DNA from 2 places in the Pseudomonas sp. AS2.8 genome. Region 2 is predicted to be linked to the other one. Evidence: predicted binding sites of a transcription regulator. Region 2 holds the regulator's gene; the other holds the start of a gene.

Region 1 (3,412 bases), on a different contig from region 2:
TGTTTTCGCCATCCAGGGGCAGGAAGCGCTCCTGCTGGGCATCGTACGCCTTGATCTCGCTGGTCTCGATGGAATAGACCCAGCCGTGGATCTGCAGCTGACCGCTGGCCAGACGCGATGCCACCGAGGGGTGGGTACGCAGGTGGACCAGCTGGGCCACCACGTTTTCCTCGGTGAGGAAGCCCAGGGTGCCGCCGTGGCCGCAGTCGCAATGGCCATGGTCTTCGACCACGGTACGGGCGACCTCGGCATGGCGCAGCCAGACCTTTACCGTCGGCATCTTTTCCAGCGGATCGGGATTGAGCACGGCTTTCATGGCGCCGCAGTCGGAATGGCCGCAGATGATGATGTGCTTGACGCCCAGCGCCACGACCGCGTACTCGATGGCGGTGGAGACGCCGCCGTTCATCTGGCCGTAGGGGGGCACCACGTTGCCGACGTTACGGGTCACGAACAGATCGCCCGGCGAACTCTGGGTGATCAGTTCCGGGACGATGCGCGAGTCGGCGCAGGTGATGAACATGGCCTTGGGCGACTGCGCACTGGCGAGTTTCTTGAACAGCGCTTCCTGTTCGGGAAAGACATCCTGGCGGAAACGCTTGAAACCATCGACCAGTTGCAGGAGGGCCTCGTCGGGTGCGCCGAAGGTATCCGTGTTGTCGCTCATCTGTTTCTGACCTCTTCTCAAGTACGCAATGGCAGCGGCAAGCGCTGGTTAGTGGCTAGACGCCCCCTGGCATCGCCTCGATACGCCCCGGCCATCTCGGGCTCTGGTGGCTTCATTGTCTGGCGGTCCATCGCGTCTTCGGGCGGCGTCCTGGCACCCGGTCACCCAGTCTGGTGACCACAACCTTAATCCACGCTGAAACAATAGCTCGTGACAGACAACGCAGAAGATATTTCAAACTTATACTGAGATCATCCCGCCATTATCGCCGCACGATCAGCGCTTTTAGCCCTTTTATCGGCACGAAGCCGGAATATAGGCGCCGAATCGCGCTTTTCCCCGTGAAGAAAACGTGAATCGCGATAGCTGAACAGATTTCCTTGGCGATCAGTGGCTTGCGAGAGATGTGCAAAAATGTGAACGCAATGCCGCTGGCGGAAATCGAGCGTCTTTTGCCCACTTTGCCTCCAGCCTGTGATCTGCGGCACAGTGCCGCAGCCTAGACCTTTCGCCAGCCTTTCAATAGCTCCGATGCCCTATAGGACAAGGGTTTGCCGCTTTTGCTCGATAGCGGTGGGGCTGATCCACGCCGATATCCGGCCTCAGGATCTGTGGCTCGCGGTCGATAGCAGGAGCTTTCCAGGCTCAACGGAAACTCTCCATGTCCTTTCGCAATCTCTCCATCGCGCGGCGTGCCACGCTCGGCTTCGCCTTTATCGGTCTGCTCCTGCTGCTGCTCGGCGGCACCGCCCTGGTCAAGATGAACGACATCCGCGCCTCGGGCCTGGCCATCGAAGACCGCGCCATGCCGCGGGTGGCCGCGCTCGACGAGCTGACCGCCCTGACCCTGCGCCTGCGGGTGCTGTCCTATCGCCTGCTGCTCAATCGCGAGCCGGAGATCATCACCAAGACCCAGGCACTGTTCCAGCAGCGCAATGGCCAGATGCGCGCCGCCCAGCAGCGCTACGAGGCGCTGATCCAGTCCGACGAAGAACGCACCGCCTACAGCCGCTACGGCCAGCTGATCACCCAGTACGACGGTCTGCAGCAGCGCATGCTGGCGTTTTCCGCCGCCGATCAGCTGGAGCCCCTGCGCCGCCTGCTCAACGAGGACCTGCTGGCCAACTCCGATGCGGTCAACGGCGTGCTCAAGCAACTCACCGACCTGGTGGATCAGCAGACCGCCGCGGCCAACGAACAGTCCGCCACCGACTATCGTCACGCCATCCAGTGGCTGGTGGTGCTGCTGGCGGCCACCGCGCTGCTGACCGTGGTCTTCGCCTGGCTGCTGATCCGCAGCATCACCCAGCCCATCGCCCGCGCCGTGCAGGCCGCCGAGGTGATCGCCACCGGCGACCTCAGCCAGGAAATCCACAGCGAAGGCCGCGACGAGGCCGCGCGCCTGCTGCAGGCCATGAAGACCATGCAGGGCCAGCTGCGCCAGACCCTGCAGGGCATCCTCGGTTCGGCCACCCAGCTCGCCTCGGCGGCGGAAGAACTCAATGCCGTGACCGATGAATCCAGTCGCGGCCTGCAGCGCCAGAACGCCGAGATCGAACAGGCCGCCACCGCGGTGAACCAGATGTCGTCGGCGGTGGACGAGGTGGCGCGCAACGCCGTCAACACCTCCCAGGCCTCCCAGGAGTCGGCCGGCGTGGCCCGTGACGGTCGCGACCTGGTACAGGAAACCGTGGGTGCCATCGCCACCATGAGCGAAGACGTCCAGCACGGCGCCACCCTGGTGGGCGATCTGGCGGTACAGGTCAACGACATCGGCAAGGTGCTCGACGTGATCCGCAGCGTGGCCGAGCAGACCAATCTGTTGGCGCTCAATGCCGCCATCGAGGCCGCGCGCGCCGGGGAAGCCGGTCGTGGCTTCGCCGTGGTGGCCGACGAGGTACGGGCGCTGGCCCATCGCACCCAGGAGTCGACCCGCGAGATCGAGACCTCCATCGGCACCATCCAGCAGGGCACCGATCAGGCGGTGGCGGCCATGCGCAGCAGCACCGAGCGTGCCCAGTCCACCCTGGAAGTGGCCCGCGGCGCCGGCCATGCCCTGGAGCGCATCCATGGCGCCATCGGCGGCATCAACGAGCGCAATCTGGTGATCGCCAGCGCGGCGGAAGAGCAGGCCCAGGTGGCTCGCGAAGTCGATCGCAACCTGGTGAACATCCGCGACTTGTCGGTCCAGACCGCCGCGGGTGCCGAGCAGTCCAGCGCCGCCAGCGCCGAGCTGTCGCGCCTGGCCGTGGACCTCAATGGCCTGGTCGCGCGCTTCCGCCTGTGATCCAGGCGGCTCCGGCCGCTGCGGTGGCCGGAGCCGAGGCCCTAGCCGGGGCCGAGCAGCTGCAGCACGCCGGTCAGCACCACCAGCAGGCCCAGGGGCGAGGCGAGAAAGGACAGCAGCAGGCTCCTCAGGCGAGGGCCGCGCGGGGTAGGGCAGGTCGTCATGACGTCAGGCAGCTCCGTAGCGAGAACGGGCGCCACGCCGGGCGCCCGGGGCCAATTTTCTCCTGTAGCGGCGACGACGTCATGCCAAGAAAACGTAAAGTTGGGTAAAGCCGCGGCTATCCCCGGGACGCCCGTTCCCGGGGATAGCGGTGCATCGGGCTAGACGCGGAAGCGCGCCGCCAGACCATGGATCTCGCGGGTCAGCGCGACGAGCTGGCGACTGGAGGTCTCGATCTGGTCGGCGCCGCGCTTGGAGACGCCCGCCAGTTCGCGGATGTTGATCAGGTTGCGATC
Region 2 (3,412 bases):
CTGGCCATCAGCCAGCGCCTGCCGGTGGCCTACATCTGCGACGGCCCCCGTATCCCGGACGACCTGCACCCGGCCCGCAGCCACCAGCTGGTGAGCCGTGCGGTGAGCCTGCAGGCCCCCGAGGAGCCGAGCGAAGAAACCATGGCCGGCATGCTTGCCGGCCTGTATCAGAGCAATGCCCGCCGCGCCGGTTAGCGCAGACGAACGGTAGTGGTGCATCGCATGCCTGGGCACGCCAAATGCACTTGGTCTAAAGTGTGACGGATTTCAATCAAAGGTATCAGGCAATGGGTAGCATGCATCCCGTCCAAGTCATAGCGGTCACGGGCGGTAAAGGCGGTGTCGGCAAGACCAACGTGTCGGTCAACCTGGCCTTGGCCCTGGCCGATATCGGGCGGCGCGTCATGCTGCTCGACGCCGATCTGGGCCTCGCCAACATCGACGTTCTGCTCGGCCTGTCGCCCAAGCGCACCCTGGCCGACGTCATCTCCGGCGAGTGCGAACTGCGCGACGTGCTGCTGCACGGCCCGGGCGGCATCCGCATCGTCCCGGCGGCCTCGGGCACCCAGGCGATGGTCAATCTGACACCGGCCCAGCACGCCGGTCTGATCCAGGCCTTCAGCGACATCAGCGAAAACCTCGACGTGCTCATCGTCGATACCGCTGCCGGCATCGGCGACCAGGTGGTCAGCTTCGTTCGCGCCGCCCAGGAAGTCCTGGTGGTGGTGTGCGACGAGCCCACCTCCATCACCGATGCCTACGCCCTGATCAAGCTGCTCAATCGCGACCATGGCGTCACCCGCTTCCGGGTTCTGGCGAACATGGCGCTGACACCCCAGGAAGGTCGCAATCTCTTTGCTAAGCTGACCAAGGTGACCGACAGATTCCTGGATGTCGCCCTGCAGTATGTGGGCGCCATTCCGTTCGACGAGGCGGTGCGCAAAGCCGTACAGAAACAGCGCCCCGTGTTCGAAGCCTTTCCGCGTGCCAAGGCCTCGCTGGCCTTCCGTGCGGTAGCTCAGAGAGTCGATGGCTGGCCGTTGCCCGCCAATCCGCGCGGCCATCTCGAATTCTTTGTCGAGCGCCTTGTGCAACCAGCCATCGGTACCCACGCATGACAGCATCCAGCGGGCTTCGCATGTACAGCAAAACCTCGGAACGTACCCAGCAGGAGCAACTCATCAACCGCTACGCGCCGTTGGTGAAACGCATCGCCTACCACCTCCTGGCGCGTCTGCCGGCCAGCGTGCAGGTCGAGGACCTGATGCAGGCCGGCATGATCGGCCTGCTGGAGGCCTCGCGCAAATATGACGCCGGCAAGGGCGCCAGCTTCGAGACCTACGCCGGAATCCGCATCCGCGGCGCCATGCTCGACGAGGTCCGCAAGGGCGACTGGGCGCCGCGCTCGGTACACCGCAACACGCGCATGGTCACCGACGCCATTCGCGCGGTGGAAGCGCGTACGGGTCGCGACGCTAAAGATTCCGAAGTCGCGGCCGAACTTAAATTGAGTCTGGATGAGTACTACGGCATCCTTGGCGACACCATGGGGAGTCGCCTGTTCAGTTTCGACGACCTCATGGAGGGTGGTGAGCATGGGCTCGAGGAGAGCGGTTCGCATGAACTCGAACCCGGTCGCGGTCTGGAAGACGAGCGCTTCCGCAAGGCCCTGGCCGACGCCATCGCCAATCTTCCGGAGCGTGAACGTCTGGTGCTCTCGCTGTATTACGACGAGGAACTCAACCTCAAGGAAATCGGCGAGGTGTTGGGCGTGAGCGAGTCACGCGTCTGCCAACTTCACAGTCAATGCGCGGCACGCCTGCGGGCGCGGCTGGCGGAATGGCGTTCGCGTTAACCGGCTGGTACTCAGGCTACTACGATTGCTTAGGCGCGCCTCGCGGCGTGTGTGCGGATTAGGACGGAGGTCGACTTGGACAAGAACATGAAAATCCTCATCGTGGACGATTTTTCCACGATGAGACGCATCATCAAGAATTTGCTGCGCGATCTGGGATTCACCAATACCGCCGAAGCAGACGACGGCAACACCGCCCTGCCGATGTTGCAGAGCGGCAACTTCGATTTTCTCGTCACCGACTGGAACATGCCCGGCATGACCGGCATTGACCTGCTGCGCCAGGTGCGCGCCGACGCACGCCTGAAGACCCTGCCGGTGCTGATGGTGACCGCCGAGGCCAAGCGTGAGCAGATCATCGAAGCCGCTCAGGCCGGCGTGAACGGCTATGTGGTCAAGCCTTTCACCGCCCAGGTGCTGAAAGAAAAGATCGACAAGATCTTCGAGCGGGTGAACGGCTGAAGAAAGCCGCGGGGACGTTATGGATCAGCTTGGCACCAACAGCTTCAGCGACTTCGAGTCGAATCTAAAACAGCACGCCCAGGAGCTGGTGAAATGCCTAGAAAGTGGCGACTTCACCCAGGCGGTGCATGTCATCAATGAACTCAACCAGTTGCGTGACCGGGGTCTCTACCAGGAAGTCGGCAAGCTGACCCGCGAGTTGCACAACGCCATCGTCAACTTCGAGATCGATCCGCGCGGCATGGCCGGCGAAGAGGTCTCCCAGATCAGCGATGCCACCGATCGTCTCTCCTACGTGGTGAAGATGACCGAGAACGCCGCCAACCGGACCATGGATCTGGTGGAGGAGAGCGCCCCGCTGGTAGGCAACTTCGGTGACGAAGCCCGTGCCGTGCATGCCGACTGGAAGAAGTTCATGCGCCGGGAGATGGGCGCGGACGAATTCCGCGAGCTGGCCAAGCGCGTCGATGCCTTCCTCAGCCACAGCGAGAGCAGCGCCGAACAACTGTCGGCCAAGCTCAACGACATCCTCCTGGCGCAGGACTACCAGGACCTTACCGGTCAGGTGATCAAGCGCGTGGTCAATCTCGTCGGGCAGATCGAGAAAGACCTCGTCAAGCTGGTGATGATGGCCAGCCAGGTCGATCGCTATACCGGCTTCAGCCACGATCACAGCGCGCTGATCGAACAGAATCGAAAAGAAAAGACGATGAAGGGTGAAGGTCCGCAGATTCATGCCGATAAGCGTGAAGACGTCGTGGCCGCTCAGGTCGACGTCGACGATCTTCTATCCAGTCTGGGCTTCTGACCCAGACCCTCTTGGGGAGTGCAGGAATGAGCTTCGACGCCGATGAAGAGATCCTCCAGGATTTCCTGGTAGAGGCCGGCGAGATTCTCGAACAGTTGTCGGAACAATTGGTCGAGCTGGAAAGCCGTCCGGATGACATGGATCTGCTGAACGCCATTTTTCGTGGCTTCCATACCGTAAAGGGCGGTGCCGGTTTCCTGCAGCTCCATACCCTGGTCGAGTGCTGTCATATCGCGGAAAACGTTTTCGACATCCTGCGCAAGGGCGAACGCCGCGTGGATGCCGAA

The links. Region 2 encodes FliA, which starts transcription of late flagellar genes. Its sites were predicted from a motif close to CTAAAGTTTNNNNNNNNNNNGCCGNTAA; they were not measured.
Region 1: the regulator FliA is predicted to act here: its motif matches at 1,269-1,296, upstream of FHR73_RS13465 (methyl-accepting chemotaxis protein).

The regions. Positions count from the first base shown of each region.
Region 1 covers NZ_JACHVV010000003.1:232,963-236,374, reverse strand. The annotation lists gene FHR73_RS13470 (carbonic anhydrase) at 1-667, opposite strand, end outside; gene FHR73_RS13465 (methyl-accepting chemotaxis protein) at 1,329-2,954, shown strand; gene FHR73_RS22560 (hypothetical protein) at 2,996-3,118, opposite strand; gene FHR73_RS13460 (methyl-accepting chemotaxis protein) at 3,278-3,412, opposite strand, start outside.
Region 2 covers NZ_JACHVV010000001.1:497,646-501,057, forward strand. The annotation lists gene flhF (flagellar biosynthesis protein FlhF) at 1-195, shown strand, start outside; gene fleN (flagellar synthesis regulator FleN) at 288-1,118, shown strand; gene fliA (RNA polymerase sigma factor FliA) at 1,115-1,855, shown strand; gene FHR73_RS02295 (chemotaxis response regulator CheY) at 1,943-2,317, shown strand; gene FHR73_RS02300 (protein phosphatase CheZ) at 2,337-3,125, shown strand; gene FHR73_RS02305 (chemotaxis protein CheA) at 3,152-3,412, shown strand, end outside.